3 regions of the Shewanella sp. POL2 genome follow, and region 1 is predicted to be linked to each of the others. Evidence: predicted binding sites of a transcription regulator. Region 1 holds the regulator's gene; each other region holds the start of a gene.
The links. Region 1 encodes MetJ, which represses methionine synthesis genes. Its sites were predicted from a motif close to TAGACGTCTAGACGTCTA; they were not measured.

Region 1 (7,371 bases):
TTATGAACAATACTTGGGGCGATATGGCGCAATATGATCCCGTCACTTGGCACTGGGTCATCGCCGTGTATTTGTTTATGGCGGGTTTATCCGCCGGAAGTTTGCTGATTGGCATTGGTTTGCGTTGGTTCAATCAAGAACAAACACAAGTTGAGAGCAATATCCTCAAGGCCGCAGCAATTATTGGCCCTGTGGCAATCAGCTTAGGCTTGGCTTGTTTAGTGTTTGATTTAACTAAGCCTTTCCACTTCTGGTTGATCTTAATTAACTACAACTTCCAGTCCGTTATGGCGATTGGGGTATTAGCGCTGCTGGCTTACTCACCCTTGGCATTTGCCTACGCGATTTTAGTATTGCGTGACGATTTGCCAAAGTGGGGCTTAGGTTTCCTCGCGCCTATCGCTAAGCTGCTGATGCCCTTTAGAAAGCTGATTGAAGTGCTGTTGTTTGTCCTCGCCATTGGTGTGGGCGCTTACACAGGCTTCTTAATCTCGGCGATGAATGCCTATCCGATGCTAAACACTGCGGTATTGCCTGCACTGTTCTTGGTATCGGGTTTATCAGCGGGTGCGGCGGCCAATGCGGTGCTGGCGCTGGTAATGTTCAAAACCGATAGCCACGACAAGACCTTAGCTAAAATGCATGGCTTAGAGCTGCCAGTGATGGCAATCGAAATCATGTTCCTGTTTATGTTGTTCTGCGCCTTGTACTTTAAGGGCGGTGCGGCGGCTGCGGCACTGGCATCACTCACCTCTGGCGTGTGGGCAAGCGTATTCTGGATTGGTGTCGTGGGGATTGGCTTTGGTGTGCCATTGCTGTTTATGCTGCTTCCCGCAGCGACTCGCCACACTAAGGGCGCAATGATTATGGTGGCCTGTGCCAGCTTAACTGGCGTGCTCGCCCTGAGACACTTTATTGTGTATGCAGGCCAAAGTTACTTAAGCTAACGTATTGATGCTAGCGCACTAAGCATCACTTAAATGCGATTAAGTGATGCTCGAATGGATGACAACTCGTATCCACAGCAACAAAAAGCACCGTTAAACGGTGCTTTTTTTATGGCTGCGATTGGCATGAGGTTATTGCGGTAATAACTCAATCACTGATTTGACCGTGAGCACTAAGGCGCTGATAGCGCAGAGGGCTAAGGTCGCCATCTTGGTCTTATGTTTATCCACATTTCCCACCAGTTTGCCCGCCACGAGATAGCCTAAAAAGACCGAGGGCAATAGCATTAGCGACAGCCAAAAGTGCTTGATTTCGAGTAGGCCCGTCACCCCAAGAATCGCCAAGGCAATGGTCGAACTAAAGATAAAGAAGGCCGATAACGCCGCGCGAAACTGCGAAGCATCCTTACCCGCCAATAAAATCGCCATCGGAGGGCCACCAATGGCGGCGATATTGCCAAAGATCCCCGAGACGACTCCCGCGCCAAACAGAGTCGCTTTGTTCACCGGCAGACTGAATTTATACAAACTGAGCACCACGGCGACTGCCACAATGGCTGCAATCGCCAGACCAAGAATCGGCTGCGGCGCAAACAGTAATAGGCTAGCACCGATAAAGCCACCGGGCACTCGACCGATGAGCGCGTATTGCAAGCCATTGAATTCTAAATGGCCGCGTTCACGCAATAGGGTGAGTAGCGCGATGGAAAATCCCATCACAATCACGGGGGCAGGCACTAATTGGGGATCGACGATATACAGCAACGGACTGGCGACCACGGCTAAGCCAAACCCAATCAGACTCTGGGTGAGGGCACCTAAAAACACAATCACAGACGCGATGGCAAGCGTTTGTGGATCGATCAAGGAGAACATAGGATTCCATCAAAACAAAATAGGGATCGTTACTTTAACCCACCACGCCGGATGAGCATTAACGATCCCTAATAATTAGTTACGGCAGGATTATGGACGCTTAAGCGTTATTCCATGTCTTCCCACTCGATCCCCATTTCGTCCATCAACCGCTTCGCTTCAGCGGGGATGCTGTCTGGGCACTCTTTCGACAGATCGGCATCATCAGGCAGAGGCTGGCCGGTGTAGGCATGCAAAAATGCTTCGCACAACAGTTCGCTATTCGTTGCGTGGCGCAGGTTGTTGACCTGACGACGCGTACGTTCATCCGTGAGGACTTTTAGCACTTTGAGCGGAATAGACACAGTAATTTTCTTTACTTGTTCATTCTTCTTGCCATGTTCAGCATAGGGGCTGATGTATTCCCCATTCCATTCAGTCATTGACTCACCTGTTATAACGCTAAATTCGGGGCAGATTTTAAACCCTTACAGATTACAGTCAAATTATTGCTACTATTTCTTAGCGATTGCAAACAGATTTCTTTATGTTTAGACGTCTAAACGTCTTAACGCCTATTGACGATACCACTGGGCTTAGGTACATTTAGACGTCCAGACATCTCTATCAGTCTACCGAATTTAGGAGTCCACCCATGGCAGAGCGTCAATTAGCCACATTGGCAGTGCGTCAGGGTATCGAAAGCGATACTCAATATGGCGCCGTGGTGCCGCCAATTTACCTGTCGACGAATTACGCCTTCGATGGTCATAAAAATCCGCGCGAATTTGATTACAGCCGTTCCGGCAATCCTACCCGCAGCATCTTAGGCGATGCCTTAGCTAAGCTGGAAAAAGGCGCAACCGGTGTGGTGACCTGCACTGGCATGGCCGCCATTACCTTAGTCACCACGTTGCTTGGTCCAGATGATTTACTGGTGGTGCCCCACGACTGTTATGGCGGTTCTTACCGCTTATTCACCAACCTAGCGAAAAAAGGCCAATTTAAATTGCTGGTGGTCGATCAAACCGACAGCCAAGCACTTGCGCAGGCCATCGCTCAGCAACCTAAAATGGTGTGGATTGAAACCCCATCCAACCCTTTGCTGCGGGTGGTTGATATTGAGGCTATCGACAAGGCGAGCCACGGTGTGGGCGCGTTAGTGGTAGTGGACAACACTTTCCTGTCACCGATTTTTGCAGCAACCGCTATTACTCGGCGCCGATATCGTTATCCACTCCACCACTAAATACATTAATGGCCATAGCGATGTGGTGGGCGGCGCGGTGATCGCCAAAGATCCCCAAATTGGTGAGACCTTACATTGGTGGTCGAACACCTTAGGCTTAACCGGTAGCGCGTTTGATAGTTATCAAACCCTGCGCGGCCTGCGTACTTTAGCCGTGCGCATTCGCGAGCACCAAAACAATGCCCAGCGTATTGTGGAGTTACTGACTAGCAGCCCAGTGGTGAGCAAAGTGTATTACCCAGGCCTTGTGGATCATCCCGGCCATGCCATTGCCGCCAAGCAACAAAAAGGCTTTGGCGCTATGCTGAGTTTTGAGCTTAAGGGCGGCGAGGCCGAAGTGGTCGCCTTTTTAGATGCCTTAAGTTTATTCAGCGTGGCTGAGAGTTTAGGCGGCGTCGAGAGTCTCGTAGCCGTGCCCGCGACCATGACCCACAGGGCGATGGAGCCGCAGGCGCGTTTTGAAGCTGGCATTAAAGACACCCTATTACGTTTGTCGGTTGGTATTGAAGATGCCGACGACTTAGTTGCAGATATTCAAGCAGGATTGGCCGCCGTAGCGGCTTGTCAGTAGAGGAATAATAGATGGCACGTTGTCACTTACATAAATTTGGTGGTTCCAGCTTAGCCGATGCCGATTGTTATCGCCGAGTCGCCCATATTCTGTTAACCCATGGCCATAGTGATGATCTGGTGGTGGTGTCTGCCGCGGGTAAAACCACTAACTTTTTATATAAATTATTGTCCCTGCGCGATAGCAACCAATTATGGCAAGAAGAATTACAAGTTCTTATCAGCTATCAGCAAGGCTTGATTGAACAGCTGTTATCCAACGAGCAAGCGCGGGATTTACGCGAGCGTTTAACCACAGATAAAGCTCAGTTAATCAGTCTATTATCTTTAGATGTACGCAATGATTACCAAATTAACCATGTGGTGAGTTTTGGTGAGCGTTGGTCGGCGCGCCTGATGGCAGCGCTGCTGCGTGAATCTGGCGTGGCCGCAAGCCATGTGGATGCCTGCTCGATTCTCGTAGCCGATGAGGCCGCCGTGCCGCAAATTCGTGTGCAAGAATCCCGCGCCAAAGTGCAAGCCTTACTGGCCGCACACCCTAACGAGCGCCTAGTGATCACCGGTTTTATCTGCGCCAACGAGCGTGGCGATACCTTGCTATTGGGTCGCAATGGCTCTGACTTTAGCGCCAGCCTAATTGCTAGCCTTGCCGACATTGAGCGCGTGACCATTTGGACCGATGTGGAAGGGGTGTTCAACGCCGATCCCAATAAGATCAACGATGCCAAGTTACTGAAAAGCATGTCACTTGCCGAAGCCGACCGCTTGGCACGTTTAGGCTCACCTGTGTTGCATTCACGCACTTTACAGCCGCTGTTTAACACTGAGGTGAGCTTGGCTGTGCGTTCAAGCTATGCCTCCCATACCGACTTTACCCTGATTGCGCCGCACAGTTCCTCAGCGAGTGCGCCCGTGGTGACCAACCTAAATGCCGTGGTGTTATTTGGCTTTAAGATCGCGGGTGATGTGGTCAGTTTGCTCGAGCAATTAGTCGAAGCGGGATTAACGCCACTGGCACATTGGGTATCGGCGCATCAACGGCTTGAGCTTGCCTATACCGCTGAAAACCAAAAACAAGTACAAAAATTATTGGATGCGCAGGCCGAAGCCCTCGGCATTAAAGATCTGCAAATTAATACCGAACTCGGTTTAGTGGCGTTGGTGAGTGCCGATGCCGAGCATTATCGCCGCAGCTTTGCCCGTTTACTGAGCCGCGATGCTAAGCCCTTGTTCAGTGGTGACTTAAGTTTGGTGACCTTAGTGCCACAGTCGCAGGTTAATCTGCTGACCCAAAAAGTGCATCGCCGCTGTGCTGGCCCGCGCAAACGCATTGGCGTATTGCTGCTGGGCGTGGGCAATATTGGCGAGGCGTGGGTGAAGCTGTTTAAGTCAGTTTCTCCCTCGTTAAATCAAGAGCTTGAAGCGCAAGTCGAGTTAGTCGGTCTGGTCACTTCCAGTAAAGCTTTGATTAAGTCCACAGGGGTGGATCTACAAAACTGGCAGCAGGAATTTGATACTGAAGCGACTCCTTGGCAGTATGAGCATCTATTTGAACAATTAGAACAACTTAACTGCGATGAACTGATTGCATTAGATATCAGCGCCAGCGCCAGTTTAACCCTGCAATACCCAGAGTTTTTCGAGCGCGGCATCCATATGGTCAGCGCAAACAAACTCGCGGGTTCTGGCCCACTGCCTTTTTATCGCGAGCTTAAAGAACAACTCGGTTATCGCCGTTTATTCTGGCGCTATAACGCCAGCTGCGGCGCGGGTTTACCTATTCAGCACGCCTTAAACGATCTGCGTAACAGTGGCGATAGCGTTGAAGCCGTGGGTGGGATTTTCTCTGGCACCCTGTGTTGGTTATTTGAAAAATACGATACCAGTAAACCCTTCTCGGAATTAGTGATTGAAGCACGTGGTTTAGGGATTACTGAGCCCGATCCTCGGGACGATCTTTCTGGTCGCGATATGCAGCGCAAGTTGCTGATTTTAGCCCGTGAAATCGGCCTAGAAATCGAGCTTGAGGATATTGAGCTGCGCTCCTTAGTGCCTGCCCATTTAGCGGATATTCCACTGGAGCAATTCCTTGCCCGCATCGGTGAGCTGGATGATGAATTATTGCAGCAATATGGCGCAGCGGCGGAACAAAACAAGGTGCTGAGATATGTCGCCTCCTTGGATAATAGCGGCGCAGTCCTTAAAGCCGAGGTGGGATTACAGTGGATTGATGCGAGCCACCCCTACGCCAACCTCACGCCCGGTGACAATGTGTTTGTGATCCGCTCAGCTTTCTATCAAGGTAATCCTCTGATTATCCGTGGACCTGGTGCTGGCCGTGAGGTAACAGCGGCGGCGGTGCAATCGGATCTGACGCAGATCTGTCGCGATCTACTGCAAGAATAGGAATAAACCTCGTATCTTCAAGTTGATTCGGCCAATTTTCATAGACTTAAAGGACTCATTTGAGTCCTTTTTTATTGGCGAAGATAAGGACTAAAATCAAGGTGATCAACGAGGGATAAGAAAATGCCAAAAAGGGGGATTTTTTGGCTTGACTTAACAGCCAGTTTCTCTAGTATATGGACATATAGACGTCCAAACGTCCATATGGATTAAACTACTGCATTAATAGTCGTACCAGTCGCGATAAGTGTCGCACTCGGGCGGTTGAGGAAATACACATGGCTTTTCATCACGCACAACATTCACATTCGCTAAACCAAAGTTTGTCTGAACTTAATGGCGATATTAATGTTTCTTTTGAGTTTTTTCCGCCATCAACCCCCGAAATGGAACAGATCCTGTGGAACTCTATTCGTCGTTTAGAGCCGCTGAATCCTAAGTTTGTCTCAGTAACCTATGGGGCAAACTCGGGCGTGCGTGACCGTACCCACGGCGTAATTGAACGTATTCAACAAGAAACCAACCTAGTTGCTGCGCCGCACTTAACCTTAGTGGATGCCAGTGATGAAGAGCTGTTAGATCTGGCAAAGCATTACTGGAAATCGGGTATTCGCGACATAGTGGCGCTGCGTGGCGACTTGCCTGCGGGTAGCCCAAAACCGACTCGCTTTGCGGTGGATTTAGTGCGCCTGCTGCGCTCAGTGGCCGACTTTGATATTTCGGTCGCCGCTTACCCAGAAGTGCACCCAGATGCGGCTAACGCTCAGGCGGATTTGATTAACCTTAAGCGTAAAATCGATGCCGGTGCGAGCCGTGCTATTACCCAGTTTTTCTTCGATGTGGAATCTTACCTGCGTTTTCGCGACCGCTGTGTTGCGGCGGGGATTGATGTCGAAATCGTACCCGGCATTCTGCCCGTGACTAATTTTACCCAGTTAAAGCGTTTTGCGGGTATGACCAATGTGAGCTTACCAAGCTGGTTACATAAGCAGTTCGATGGCCTTGAAAATGATGCCGGAACCCGTCAGCTGGTGGGCGCAAACGTGGCGATCGATATGGTGAAAGTGTTGTCCCGCGAAGGGGTGAAGGATTTCCACTTCTACACCTTAAACCGTGCGGAATTGACCTATGCGATTTGCCATACCTTAGGGGTTCGCCCAAAGGCGGTATAACGTTAACAGCATAAAAAAACGCCGCTATTTAGCGGCGTTTTGTTTTGCTTGAATCCTAAATCCTAAATCCTAAATCCTAAACTGAGCGAGAAGTGTGGTTAAGCGCATCGACAGCTGTGCTAACTCGTCTCCCGCCCGCGCCGTTTGTACGGCACTCTCGGTGGCATTGGTC
Region 2 (7,371 bases), on a different contig from region 1:
TATACCAAAGGTAAGGGCGTAGTCCAATGAAGGATAGTCACGCCATGAAAAATCTGGCAAGTGAGGTTAGGGTCAAGGGTCGGTAAAATATGCGAAAAACTGTTTAAGTCATCGACCCAAAGCTTAATTGGGATCTGATATTCATTGACTAACTGTTTGGCTAAACGCCAAGTAACGCCAATATCACCGTAGTTATCGACGACAGTACAGAAGATATCCCAGTGGGGATGTTTGGGAGCTACCATTGGAAATATCGCTTTCATTTACGTGGAGAACAAATGTAAAAAAAGCGGCATTGGGCCACTTTTTTTACTGAGCTCACTCGATGAAACCAGGGTTAGTCTTCGAGTTCTGCTAAACACATTTCTTCGTAGATTTGTTTGACCCAAGCATCAACACGCTCTTCGGTCAGTTCTGGTTGACGGTCTTCGTCAATCCCTAAACCGATGAAGTGATCGTCATCCACTAAGCCTTTAGAAGCTTCGAAGTTGTAACCTGCAGTAGGCCAATGTCCAATGATAATACCACCACGGGCTTGAACGATATCGCCAATCATGCCCATGGCATCGAGGAAATATTCCGCGTAGTCTTCTTGATCACCACAACCGAAAATAGCAACCAGTTTGTCTGTAAAATCAATCTGTTCTAACTCAGGAAAAAAGTCATCCCAGTCACACTGTGCTTCACCATAATACCAGGTTGGGATACCGAACAGCAGCAGGTCGTATTCTGCGATCTGTTCTTTGGTACTTTTGGCGATATCTTTCACCTCAACCATTTTTTTACCCAGTTTCTTCTGGATCATCTTGGCGACAGCTTCGGTGTTGCCTGTGTCGCTACCGAAAAAAAGACCTACAGTTGCCATTGTCTATCCTTTATGTCTAGTTCACTTATACGTTAATCTTGCTGCTATTGATTGCTCAGCATTCTATTTTTTGCTGAAGAATTAATTCGATTAACTGGCTTCGGCTGATGTTACTGGCCAATGCCCGCTCATTCAAGGCGTCATATAAATCTTGTGACACCTTTAACTCTATTCGCTTTAATCCTTTGGCTTTATCCCGCTGGATCTGGTTGCGCTTATTGACCTTAAGTTGCTGGCTACGGGACAAAGGATTGCTACGTGGGCGTCCCCGTCGCTTTTCATTGGCAAAAAGGTCAATGGTCGTTCTATCTGTTGCTTCTTTTGCCATGTTCTTATTGTTTAACCGATGCCTGAACCTTCCCAAGACATCTGGATAATACCTTTTGCAATAAACCCGGCGCAGCCGAGAAATAACACTAACCAAACAATAAATCGACCGAATTTCGGTACGTTACCTTGTTTTAGCACATCGTGGATGGCCATGCCGATAAAGAAAAATATCGCGGCAAAAAACAGGTTCAAGCCGATGGTCTCAATTTGTTCCATGTACTGAGATAACATACTTTCTTAGTCCTCTAGAGTGTTCTAAGGCTAAAAGAGGCGCGAATATATCACATCAACAAGGTGTCGGCTATATGATTTAGGTCGAGAATCGTTGTCATTTACACCGTGTGTTTGTCAATAAATTCAGACACAATCCGGTTAAAAATGGTAGGTTTTTGCGCATGTAACCAATGGCCACACCCTTCAAGGGTTTTTGCTTGCGCCAATGGGAATTGCGTCATGATGGCATTTCTATGTTCACCAGTGACATAGTTTGAGTCTCCTCCGCGGATAAAGAGGCTGGGGCCGTGGTAAGTTTGGCGCTTTTCTTCTACAAGATTATGCCAACCAATTATATTGGGATAACACGCTTTTAAGCCGCTTAAATTCATTTTCCAACGAAATCCTGTCTCAGTCCGTTGCAAATTTTTGAGAAGAAATTGGGCTGTCGCTTCATCAATGCCGCTATGGGTTAAATGGGCCAAGGCAAAACGGCGATCGGTGTGGCCTTCAAGTGGCAAACTTTCGAGTGCGGCAAATACCGCATCATGGCGTGGCTGATAAGCAACTGGGGCAATATCAGCGGCAACCATGCTGATGATGCGTTCTGGATAGGCTAGGGCCGTTGCCATGGCAATTTTCCCACCCATGGAATGTCCCATAATATGCACGCGCTCAAGCTTGAGATCATCGAGTAAATCCACCATCGCTTTCGCTAAGCTTGGGTAATCCATCTGTTGCCAATGTTCACTTAAGCCGTGATTAGGTACATCAACGCGGATGACTTGATGATGGGTTTCGATAACTTGACCTAAGCCTTTAAGATTATCTAAATTGCCAAAGAGACCATGGATAAGGAGGACAGCTTCTCCTTGACCAGAAGATACAAAATTCATGGAATAGCCTGTGCTATGGTACCTAACGTTGCGCGAATTGTGCCTTCAATGCGTTAAGTTTGACAAGTCTTGTGGCGGTTTTGAAATTAAGAACCTTCAACTTGCTGGCTTTTTCAGCGATTAACATCGTTGTGCTAATTTGATGTGCGATTTCACGCATTTTTAGATTAATGATGCTTTATCAGATTGATAGAGATAGATACACTGAGGCAACGATCGCACAGATCCTTTGCTAGGATCGCCTGTGGTGCACTTTTTCGGTAAGCCTATCGAATAACAAAGGATAATAAGGTTATGAAATACATCGAAGTGGATGAAGAGCTCTATCGTCATATTGCCAGCAAAACGGAACGTATTGGTGAGAGTGCCTCTGATATTCTCCGTCGATTACTCGGCCTGTCCGTCGATGCGGTTGAACAGTCACAGCCACAGTCTATCAGCCAACCGAGTTTAGAGGTGGTAACGCCTGAGCCACAGAGCGTTCCGCAAGTAGAAAGCTTCGAGTCTGTCATCGATTTTAATCAATTGGTTGATGAACATAAGTTAGAACAACAAAAAGGCGCGGTGGGCCGCTTCTTATTTTTGCTCGAGAGCTTGTATCAACTTAACAAAGCCCAGTTTTCGCAAATTTTACAGATCCAAGGGCGCGATCGTCTCTACTTTGCGCGCTCTCGTGAGGAGTTACTCAAGGCTAGCGCCACCGCAAATCCGAAGGAAATCGGTAATACCGGATTTTGGGTAACGACCAACAACAATACTGCAAAAAAACGGACAATTTTAGCCGAGGCCTTGGTGCAATTGGGCTGTGATGCCCAAATCGCCAACGGCATTGCCGAACGCGTATAACGACTTATCGACGCCGCAATGATGCGGCGTTTCCATTTAATAACCGATTTTCCAGTAGGAGAGGATCAGGTGGCAATACATCAACGGGCAGGACAAACCGCGAGTCAGACGGATCTGGTGAATATTCCAAAGCTGATGAGCCATTATTACAGCATCAAACCCAATGTGGATGCTGCCGAGCAGCGTGTGACATTCGGGACCTCAGGCCATCGCGGAACTGCATTTCAAGGGAGCTTTAACCAAGACCATATTTGGGCGATTACCCAAGCCGTTGTCGATTATCGCCAATCGGTGAATATCGAAGGCCCGCTGTTTTTAGGTATCGATACCCACGCTTTATCTTATGCGGCTTACGTGTCGGCGATTGAAGTGTTAGCGGCCAATAAGGTGACTGTGCATATCCAGCAACATGATGGTTTTACGCCAACGCCTGTGGTGTCACATGCGATTATTTGTGCAAATCGCGAGGCGGCACTAAGTGGTGCCGCGTTAAGCGATGGTTTGATTATTACGCCATCCCACAATCCACCGCAGGATGGTGGGATTAAATACAATCCACCCCATGGTGGCCCTGCTGAAGGTAATATCACTGCGTGGATTGAGTCCCGCGCAAATGATTACCTGCGCGCAGCGCTCAAGGGCGTTAATAAGCTCGCTTATGCAGATGCATTGGCTTCGGGTTATGTGCATGCCATCGATTTGATCTCCCCATATGTCGCGGATTTAGTCAATGTGGTCGATATGCATGCTATCGCTAAGGCTAAACTTAAGCTGGGTGTCGATCCATTAGGCGGCTCCGGTATTCATTATTGGGCACCGATTGCCAAGCACTATGGCATTGATATCACTTTAGTTAACGATAAGGTCGATCCAAGCTTCAGCTTTATGTCATTGGATAAGGACGGCAAGATCCGCATGGATTGCTCTTCTCCCTATGCGATGGCAGGTTTACTGGCCCATAAAGAATCCTTCGATTTATGTGTGGGTAACGATCCTGACTACGATAGACACGGCATCGTGTGTCCGGGCACCGGGCTGATGGACCCCAACCACTATTTAGCAGTAGCGATTGATTATCTGCTAACCCACAGACCAGAGTGGAGCGATAGCTTAGCCATTGGTAAGACATTGGTATCGAGCGCGCTTATCGATAAAATCTGTGCCTTCCATGGCAAAAAATTACTCGAAGTCCCCGTTGGCTTTAAGTGGTTTGTCGATGGATTAGCTGAGGCAACCATTGCCTTTGGCGGTGAGGAGAGTGCGGGCGCCGCGTTCCTGCGCCGTGATGGCACGACTTGGTGTACTGACAAGGACGGTTTTATTTTAGTGCTGCTCGCAGCCGAAATGCTTGCGGTCACAGGTAAAACGCCGGGGCAACGCCATCAAGAATTAGTGGCGCAATTTGGTCAAAGCTTCTACAAGCGTATCGACAGCCCAATTAGCCTTGAGAACAAAGCCAAATTTGCCAAGCTTAATGCCGAGACCTTAAACGCCACTACGCTGGCGGGTGAGAACATTGAGGCTGTATTGACCCATGCACCTGGCAATAATGCTTCAATTGGTGGCATTAAAGTGACCACGGCCAATGGTTGGTTTGCTGCGCGGCCATCGGGCACTGAGGCGTTATTCAAGATTTACGGTGAGAGCTTTATCAGTGAGCAACATCTTGCCGATATCATTAAGGACGCACAAGCCCTGATCGATAAGGCCCTCAGCGCCTGATTTAGCGTTTACGCATTCTTTTTACCGATAAAAAAACGCACTCATTGAAATCCTATGAGTGCGTTTTTATTTGCAGCGATTGTAAGATCAAATTATTCAGGTTTGAGCTGAATCGCTAAGCCTAGTACTCGATATGGCAACTCGGTAAGTTATTCTTATCGATATAGTTTTGATGATATTCCTCTGCCACATGGAATTGCTGTAACGGCACAATCTCAGTGACGATATGACGCAATCCCCAACGACCTGAACGGGCAAAGGCCAGTTTTGAGGCTTCTGCCGCCGCTTTTTGCTCACGATCATGGAAGAAAATGGTACTGCGGTATTGAGTACCAATATCGCCGCCCTGCATATTGAGCGTGGTCGGGTTGTGGTTTTTCCAAAACACATCCAGTAACTCGTCGTAGCTGACAATCGCAGGGTCAAATTCTACTTGCACGACTTCAGCATGGCCTGTCTTACCTTTTTTGACTTCCTCATAGGTGGTCGCTTCGTTATTGCCACCCATATAGCCGCAGGTCGCGTTGGTCACGCCGTTGACTTGTCTAAAGAAATACTCCACGCCCCAAAAACAGCCGGCACCGAAAGTTGCTAACGCCATGATAAATCCTGATAGAAGTCTAGATGGCTAAGGATTGTGATAAAACTCATGCCTAAAAGCAAGTGTGTCGACAAAATTAATCCTATGTCGACCAAATGCGGCTAAGATGCTGTTGTTTTGCCGCGAAATGCGCTTGTTTGACCAGAATGACAGAGTAACGGCCCAAAAACTTGTGTTAGTATGGATGCGCTTTTTAAGGCGGGTAGCGATAAGTGCCATGAAACAGGCAGTTATTGCCATCACTCCCGTCTTTAACACGCTATTATAAGGAGAATTCTGTGTTACAAGCTCTGTTAGATTCGAAGGATTTTCTCGCGCTGACCCTCGCTAATCCTGAAACCCTCGGAGAGGAGTTTAGTTTCGCCTTAGGGGAACATACTCGAGTCGAGGTGTGGGACACGGGCGTCATCGTTTTTGAGCCTGCACAAGCCCAAGGTAAGGATGTCATTCTCTCCTGCGGTGTCCACGGCAATGAAACCGCCCCCATCGAACTCTGCAATACCTTAATCAAACAGCTTCTCCAACAAAAAATCATCGCCAAACAACGCACGCTCTTTCTTATTGGTAACCCTTTAGCGATTAATAACGGCACTCGCATTATCGACGAGAACATGAATCGTCTGTTTAGTGGCGAGCATTCAAATCCACCGGGATTAGTGAATCCTGAGCGGGTGCGGGCGAAAAAATTAGAAGCCTATGTTGACCGCTTCTTTAAGGGCGCAGCCTCAGGGCGCCAGCGAATTCACTACGATTTACACACGGCGATGCGGGCGTCAAAACACGAAAAGTTTGCGATTTATCCCTATCGTCCCGGCCGTGCTTACAGCGCCGAGCAAATCATGTTTTTAGCGGCCAGTGGCGTCGATACTGTGTTATTTCACCATGAGCCGACAACCACCTTTAGCTATTTTTCCTCCGAGCAGTATGGCGCCGATGCCTTTACCATAGAATTAGGTAAGGTGTATCCCATGGGCCAAAACGATATGACGCGTTTTATTGCCGCCCAAGAGATGTTTATGCGCCTTATCACAGACAAACCCTTAGCGCTTGAGCCATTCTCAGCGGATAAGGTGAATCTGTATCAAGTGTGTCGGGTGATTAACAAACATTTTGATGATTTTGAATTTACCTTCGCGACCGATGTCGAAAACTTCAGAGCTTTCCCTAAAGGCTTTGTATTGGCCCGAGAGGGTGGACAGGAAATTAAAGTCGAACAGGAATTTGAAGCGATTGTCTTCCCCAATGCCAAGGTGCCCATCGGCAATCGCACTGTGATTTGCCTGATCCCTTCAGTCGCGCCAGATGTTCGCTAGTTTTGTAAAGCATTATATACATGCCCACAGGGGATTAGTTGTCGTTTGAACTGTGCCAACGGTTGATAGGTAGTTTACGTTAACGTAATGTTCATCCGGCATATTCGTATAAATTAGGCGCAGTGGTTCTTCTGCTGCGTAACGAGATAACAAGAGCACAATATGAGCAAAGCAACACTCAACACTGATACAGTGCACCGTGTCGGCTTCTTGGATAAGGCATCGCTTCACATTCCTATCCTTCGAATTCTACAAGCAGACGGCACTACCTATGAAACCGCGGTTTTGCCTGTAATAGATGAAGCCTTAGCCACCAAAATTTACGATACTTGCGTATTCACGCGGGTACTCGATGAACGTATGCTTGGCGCACAGCGTCAGGGACGGATCAGCTTCTATATGACCTGCACCGGTGAAGAAGCCGCGATCGTCGGTAGCGTGGCCGCACTTGATCAAGAAGATGTGATCCTCGCGCAATACCGTGAACATGCAGCGCTACGTTATCGCGGCTTTACCACTGAACAGTTTATGAACCAAATGTTCAGCAATGAGAAGGACTTAGGTAAAGGTCGCCAAATGCCAATC
Region 3 (7,371 bases), on a different contig from region 1:
ACCTATTATTTTTAACCCTAGATTATTATTGCCATTTATACTCTCGCCCATAGTGAATTTTATATTAGCCTATAGCGCCATCAGTATAGGTATTCTAGAATTTGATGCTCATAGCTTTCCTTGGATAACACCTCCATTTATTAATGCTTATATGGCGAGTGGGCATTTTAGTTCTGTGTTATTTCAATGTTTTTTGATAGCTATCGGTGTGTTGATTTATCTACCATTTGTACAGCGATTTTCTTTAATGAGTGAACACTATGAGTTCGATCGTGAGCTTATAAAAAGGATTCAATTTCAAGCAGATATTGAGCTGATGAATGAAACACATTATCTAAAAAAACAGTCAGAGTCTTTAAAGGCTGAAATTAATTTAGAGAAAACCATCAAAGAGGTGTTAGCCGGTGAATTGCAGCTTCACTATCAACCTAAGATTGCTTTAATTGATGGTAAAGTGGTTGGATTTGAGGCGCTAATTCGTCTTCGGGATGAGTATGGGGCCTTAAAAGGCCCTTATTTTATTGATGCGTTTCAACGTGCGGGCTATTCCCACATTATTGATCGTTTTGTAATTAATACCGTTGCAGAAGATCTTGCTCGTTGGGCATTAGAGGGCTTTTTTCCTAAGGTCAGTATCAATATTGACCCAAATAACATCACCGATAGTCAATTATTAGCGATTATGAATGATAGATTAGGTAGTGTTGCTCATCAGGTCGAAATTGAGATGTTAGAATCGGCATTCATGTTGGATATAAGCCGCATTGATAGCAGTATCAAACAGCTTAAGCAGTGTGGTTTCCGTTTTTGGTTGGATGATTTTGGTACTGGGTTTTCGAGTTTAAGTCTACTGAGTCGAATCAATGTCGATGGTATTAAGCTAGATCGCAGTATTCTCGCCAATGCCAGTGAGCCTAAAGGTCGTACTTTATATCTGCAAATTTGCAAGCTTTGTAGTAGTTTAGGTTTTAGCTTGACAGCTGAGGGGGTTGAAACCCGTGTTGAAGCCGAGTTTGTAAAAGAAGCTGGTGTTGCTTATGTGCAAGGTTGGTTATATGCCAAGGCAATGCCAGGACCCGATGCTAAAGCCTTTTGGTTGGAGATAAATGGTGAGTAAATCCTTGGTCAATATCTTGTTGGCTAACTATGCCCAGACTAGTTTATCGGCGTGGGACAACCTGCGCGTATTATTATCCGAGTGTGCCTTGCTGCAATGTGAGGCCCGAGGATTTGAAGTCGATTGCGACGATAGTCGCCCCCATTATTGGTTACAGATTGAAGATTGTTGGCTCGATTGCGGCCGCACCAATGCTTACAGTGCGGCTATAGTATGTTTAACGCCCGAGGTCGTTCAAGGTGCAAGGATAATTGGCGAACAAGAGTGTGCACTGTTATCCGCCGCGCAGATAAATCTGCTGTGTATGCAAAACGCCCATTTTGACCATTGTTAATCTGGATCACAGGATTAACCATTTCCCCGTCGGGTAATTTCCTTGATAGCCAAAAGGAAGCCGTCCCTGCAAGTACCAGGCTAAACGTTCTTGTGTGAAGTCGCATAGCGTGACTTCGGCTAACAATAAGGTGGCTAAGGTTTCGGCATCATCTGCGACTAGTGCGCAAATCTCGGCAACGGGCATTATTTTCCACGTTTCCAGATAGGCGGTTTTCGCTATTTGAGCGACGATTTCGCTAGAGACTTGGGGCTTTAATCTGTCGGCTTGTTGATGGTCGCTAACACATAAGCTTTCATAGGGTTCAGTGTAGGGCGGTTCGAAAAAACGGTCGGGATCCCTTTCAAGGCAAGTGGCTATGTCTTCTAGGCTACCTAAGGTGTTGGCCATGGGCTCGTAATGGCCCACTTTGTTCGCCCAAGAACAGGATTGGAGTTGTGCGATTAACGGCTTCATTGAGTCTCTGTCTTTTGCATAGAGTAAAAGCCATCTTGCTGAGAGGAATGGAGTTAGGCAATACATCCTAAGCATAAAAAAACCGCCATTAGGCGGTTTTTTCTTGTAAAAGCATGAGCTTAATGTAGATTACAGACCTGCATCGGCGCGCAGTGCGTCAGCTTTATCCGTCGCTTCCCATGGGAACTCGCTGCGGCCAAAGTGACCATAAGCGGCTGTCGCTTGGTAAATTGGACGAGCTAAGTTCAACATCTCAGTCAGGCCGTATGGACGCAGGTCGAAGTGTTGACGGACTAACTTGATTAAGACTTCTTCAGATACTTTACCCGTACCGAAAGTCTCAACACTGATAGAAGTCGGTTCAGCTACACCGATAGCGTAAGACACTTGGATCTCACAACGGTCTGCCAGACCCGCTGCTACGATGTTTTTCGCAACGTAACGGGCAGCGTAAGCAGCACTACGGTCAACTTTTGATGGGTCTTTACCAGAGAATGCACCACCACCGTGACGCGCCATACCACCGTAGGTATCCACGATGATCTTACGACCGGTTAAACCACAGTCACCCATAGGACCACCGATCACGAAACGGCCAGTTGGGTTAATGAAGTATTTAGTGTCCTTGCTCAGCCATTGTGCTGGCAGAACTGGTTTGATGATGGTTTCCATCACGCCTTCAATCAAATCCGCTTGAGCGATATCAGGGCTGTGTTGGGTAGACAATACGATCGCATCAATACCAACAATCTTGTTGTCTTCGTAGGCGAAGGTCACTTGGCTTTTCGCATCTGGGCGTAACCATGGCAGGGTGCCATTTTTACGCACTTCTGATTGACGCTTCACTAATGCGTGGGCATAAGTAATAGGTGCTGGCATCAGAATGTCAGTCTCGTTGCTGGCATAACCAAACATTAAACCTTGGTCGCCGGCACCTTGCTCTTTTGGATCTGCGCGGTCAACACCCTGGTTGATGTCCGGTGACTGTTTACCAATCGCGTTTAATACGGCGCAAGAATCGGCATCGAAGCCCATATCTGAATGGATATAACCAATTTCACGAACCGTTTTTCGGGTAAGCTCTTCAATATCAACCCAGGCAGAGGTGGTCACTTCGCCACCTACTAATACCATGCCAGTTTTGACATATGTTTCGCACGCAACGCGCGCTTTAGGATCTTGGGCCAGAATCGCGTCTAGCACAGCATCAGAAATCTGATCTGCAATCTTATCGGGATGACCTTCTGAGACCGACTCAGAAGTAAACAAGTGCTTTGCCATAGTAGGAAAATCTCGTCGTTAGCAATCAAACGTGTAGAAGCATCTACATCTAGACGGCTATTTTAGTGGAAATTCATCGCCATGACACCCCCAAAGCTAAATATTTCTGTACTTAGTGAGGTAAATCTCAGCTTTAAAATTTGAACTAAAAAGCGTTTAAGTTAATTAACTTTTTGAAAATTATAATTAAAAACTATAATCACTCTCTGCAAACCGTTGGGTAAACTTGGAATCGTTGCTGTTTTCCCATCACGGACTCTTTAAGGTTAATGACACTGAGTGATTGTCATTGCGAGTTTAGTACGATGTTTTGGCTTGAATAGTTCATCTTTAAGCTATTTTTTTATCGTAAAAAGTCCCATTGGGAGTGCGAAGACAAGATTGTGGTGAATTTTCGTTTGCGTCGCTTCGCTATGTAGGGGAAAATATGCATCCAAATTGCCCGCTAGACCCCCACAAATTAAGCAGGAGAGAGCATGCCTTCCCGTAAAGTACTCGCCAACGCAATCCGTGCGTTAAGTATGGATGCAGTTCAAAAAGCAAACTCAGGCCACCCTGGCGCCCCAATGGGCATGGCAGATATTGCGCAAGTGCTGTGGAATGATTTCCTTAAGCACAATCCGAACAATCCGAAATGGGTAGATAGAGATCGTTTTATCCTCTCTAACGGTCATGGCTCTATGCTGATCTACTCTTTATTACACCTCACGGGCTACGATCTGCCAATGGATGAGCTGAAGCAATTCCGCCAGTTACATTCTAAAACCCCAGGTCACCCAGAATATGGTTACACCCCAGGTGTTGAAACCACCACGGGTCCATTAGGTGCGGGGATCAGCAACGCTGTGGGTATGGCGATTGCAGAAAAAACCTTAGCGGCACAGTTTAACCGTGAAGGTCACGAGATTGTTGACCACTACACATACTGCTTCCTCGGCGATGGCTGCTTGATGGAAGGTATTTCCCACGAAGCGTGTTCTCTGGCTGGTACCTTAGGCCTAGGCAAACTGATCGCATTTTGGGATGACAACGGCATCTCTATCGACGGTCATGTTGAAGGCTGGTTTACCGATGACACGCCAAAACGTTTCGAATCATACGGCTGGCATGTGATTGCTAACGTAGATGGTCACGATAGCGATGCGATTCGCGCGGCTATCGAAGCGGCTAAAGCGGTCACCGACAAACCAACCATGATCTGCTGCAAAACCATTATCGGTTTTGGTTCGCCAAACAAATCTGGCAGCCACGATTGCCACGGCGCGCCATTAGGTGATGCGGAAATCGCCGCGGCCCGTGAATTCTTAGGCTGGCCACATGCGCCATTCGAAATTCCTGCCGACGTATACGCTGGTTGGGATGCTAAAGAAGTGGGAGCAGCCCGTGAAGCGGCATGGAACGATAAGTTTGCCGCTTACGCGAAAGCTTACCCAGAACTGGCTGCTGAATACGAGCGCCGTGTACTGAAAGGTGAATTACCAGCCGATTTCGAAGCCAAAGCACAAGCCTTTATCCAAGAATGCCAAGCCAAAGGCGAAGGTATTGCGAGCCGTAAAGCGTCACAAAACGCGATTGCAGCCTTTGGCGCTATGCTGCCTGAACTGTTAGGCGGCTCAGCAGACTTAGCGGGTTCTAACCTCACCTTGTGGGCAGGTTCTAAAGGGATTCAAGACGATCCAGCGGGTAACTACGTGTACTACGGTGTGCGTGAATTCGGTATGAGCGGCATCATGAACGGTGTGTCTCTGCACGGTGGTTTCATCAACTACGGCGCGACTTTCATGATGTTCATGGAATACGCACGCAACGCTGTACGTATGTCTGCACTGATGGGAATTCAAAACATCTTCGTTTACACCCATGACTCTATCGGTCAAGGTGAAGACGGCCCAACTCACCAACCCGTTGAGCAATTAGCTAACCTGCGTATGACGCCAAACATGGCGGTATGGCGCCCATGTGACGCGGCTGAAACCGCAGTAGCGTGGAAAGCGGCTATCGAACGTCGCCATGCTCCAACATCACTGATCTTCAGCCGTCAAAACCTGAAGGCTCAAGCACGTACTGCTGAGCAATTAGCCAATGTGGCAAAAGGCGCTTACGTACTGCAAGACTGCGCGGGTACACCTGAGTACATTCTGATCGCTACTGGTAGTGAAGTGCAATTGGCGGTAGAAGCTGCTGCGGCCCTGACTGAACAAGGCAAACAAGTTCGCGTGGTATCTATGCCATCAAACACTGAGTTTGATAAGCAAGATGCTGCTTACAAAGAATCTGTACTGCCAAAAGCCGTAACTAAACGTATTGCTATCGAAGCGGCCCATACTGACTTCTGGTACAAGTATGTTGGTTTCGAAGGCACAGTTGTGGGCATGACTACTTTTGGTGAGTCTGCGCCAGGCAACGTGCTGCTGAAGCACTTCGGTTTCACCGTTGAAAATGTGCTGAACGCTGCAAAATCACTAGGCTAATTGTTTAGGTGATGGGATTACCGACAAAAGGTTAAACTTTTGAAAGGTTAATCTGTATAATGCGGCCTGCAATTGTTTGCAGGCCGTTTTTGTATATGCAGTATTGTTAAGAGGAAATAAAGACCTCAATGATCCGAGTCGCAATCAATGGTTATGGTCGTATTGGCCGCTCAATCCTTCGTGCTTTATATGAGTCCGGAAAACGCCAGCAAATCCAAATTGTCGCAATCAATGAGTTGGCTAAGCCTGAAGCCATTGTCCATTTGACCCAGTACGATACTACCCACGGTCGATTTCAGCCCAGAGTCAAATTAGTCGATGATCAGATGCTGATCGGCGATGACGCCATCAAAATTCTCCATGAACCTGATCCAGCCAAGCTACCTTGGCGCGAGATGGACATCGATATCGTCTATGAAGCGACAGGTGCCATTTTAGATCGACAAAGCTGCGAGGCCCATATCCACGCGGGTGCCAAACAAGTCTTAATCAGTCATCCTTCATCGGCCGATGTCGACGGCACAATCGTTTACGGTGTGAATCAAGAATTACTGCGCGCCGAGCATACAGTGGTCTCCAATGCCTCTTGTACCACCAACTGTATCGTGCCTGTGATTGATGTACTGGATAAACACTTTGGTGTGAAAAGCGGCGCGATTACCACCATTCATTCGGCGATGAACGATCAGCAAGTGATTGATGCCTATCATGATGACTTACGCCGCACCCGAGCTGCGGGTCAGTCAATTATCCCTGTTGATACTAAACTTGCCCGTGGTATTGAGCGGATTTTGCCGCACATGAAGGACAAATTTGAGGCGATTTCGGTGCGAGTGCCGACGATTAACGTTACCGCTATCGATCTTTCGGTAACATTAGATAAAACAGTGGATATTGCGACCGTCAATCAAGTGTTAGAATTGGCCGCCAATGGACGATTTAACGGCATCTTAGGCTATACTGACGAGCCGCTGGTATCCTGTGATTTTAACCATGATCCGCGCTCCAGTATTGTCGATGGCACCCAGACTCGGGTGAGCGCAGGGCAGTTGGTTAAACTGTTGCTGTGGTGCGATAACGAGTGGGGCTTTGCCAATCGCATGTTAGATACCAGTTTAGCGATGATTGCAGCTAAACAAAGCTGAAGATAAGAATTGATACCAATGGGTTAAAGCGTAGTGGCCAATTCGACGGGATGTCGAGTGCCGAATCGCCATCTACACTAACCGATTGATGAAAAACCAGTTTGTTTTTTGATTATAAAAGGAAGCGTTACCATGGCAATTATCAATATGTCAGATTTAGATCTCCAAGGTAAGCGAGTGCTTATTCGTGAAGATCTCAATGTGCCTGTCAGCAACGGCGTCGTCACCAGTGATGCACGTCTGCGTGCCTCACTCCCCACTATCGAGTTAGCCCTTGCCAAAGGTGCAGCGGTGATGGTGATGTCTCACTTAGGTCGTCCAACCGAAGGTGAGTACAACAGTGAATTCTCCATGCAACCTGTAGTCGATTACTTGGCCAAAGCCCTGTCTTGCACCGTCCGTTTAGCGACCGACTATTTAGACGGCGTTGAAGTTGCGGTAGGCGAAGTGGTTGTGTTTGAAAACGTTCGCTTTAACAAAGGCGAGAAGAAAAACGATGAAGCGCTGTCAAAGAAAATGGCAGCCTTATGTGATGTGTATGTGATGGATGCTTTTGGCACGGCTCAC

Region 2: msrA (peptide-methionine (S)-S-oxide reductase MsrA) is a predicted target of MetJ. The motif match lies at 5,486-5,503, and genes of this name have one in related genera.
Region 3: metK (methionine adenosyltransferase) is a predicted target of MetJ. The motif match lies at 3,231-3,248, and genes of this name have one in related genera.

Annotation. Positions count from the first base shown of each region.
Region 1 is NZ_AKZL01000097.1:2,346-9,716, reverse strand. It holds gene nrfD (NrfD/PsrC family molybdoenzyme membrane anchor subunit) at 3-947, shown strand; gene SHEWPOL2_RS18880 (sulfite exporter TauE/SafE family protein) at 1,080-1,823, opposite strand; gene metJ (met regulon transcriptional regulator MetJ) at 1,931-2,245, opposite strand; partial or broken gene metB (cystathionine gamma-synthase) at 2,458-3,622, shown strand; gene SHEWPOL2_RS18865 (bifunctional aspartate kinase/homoserine dehydrogenase II) at 3,634-6,027, shown strand; gene metF (methylenetetrahydrofolate reductase) at 6,306-7,199, shown strand; partial or broken gene SHEWPOL2_RS18855 (methyl-accepting chemotaxis protein) at 7,269-7,371, opposite strand, start outside.
Region 2 is NZ_AKZL01000067.1:4,659-12,029, reverse strand. It holds gene earP (elongation factor P maturation arginine rhamnosyltransferase EarP) at 1-245, opposite strand, end outside; gene fldA (flavodoxin FldA) at 338-865, opposite strand; gene ybfE (LexA regulated protein) at 921-1,193, opposite strand; gene SHEWPOL2_RS16090 (DUF2788 domain-containing protein) at 1,205-1,426, opposite strand; gene SHEWPOL2_RS16085 (alpha/beta fold hydrolase) at 1,528-2,304, opposite strand; gene seqA (replication initiation negative regulator SeqA) at 2,599-3,150, shown strand; gene pgm (phosphoglucomutase (alpha-D-glucose-1,6-bisphosphate-dependent)) at 3,220-4,872, shown strand; gene msrA (peptide-methionine (S)-S-oxide reductase MsrA) at 4,994-5,473, opposite strand; gene astE (succinylglutamate desuccinylase) at 5,752-6,786, shown strand; gene SHEWPOL2_RS16060 (thiamine pyrophosphate-dependent dehydrogenase E1 component subunit alpha) at 6,949-7,371, shown strand, end outside.
Region 3 is NZ_AKZL01000056.1:3,564-10,934, reverse strand. It holds gene SHEWPOL2_RS14840 (EAL domain-containing protein) at 1-1,117, shown strand, start outside; gene SHEWPOL2_RS14835 (hypothetical protein) at 1,110-1,451, shown strand; gene SHEWPOL2_RS14830 (hypothetical protein) at 1,458-1,907, opposite strand; gene metK (methionine adenosyltransferase) at 2,037-3,188, opposite strand; gene tkt (transketolase) at 3,665-5,659, shown strand; gene epd (erythrose-4-phosphate dehydrogenase) at 5,788-6,804, shown strand; gene SHEWPOL2_RS14810 (phosphoglycerate kinase) at 6,937-7,371, shown strand, end outside.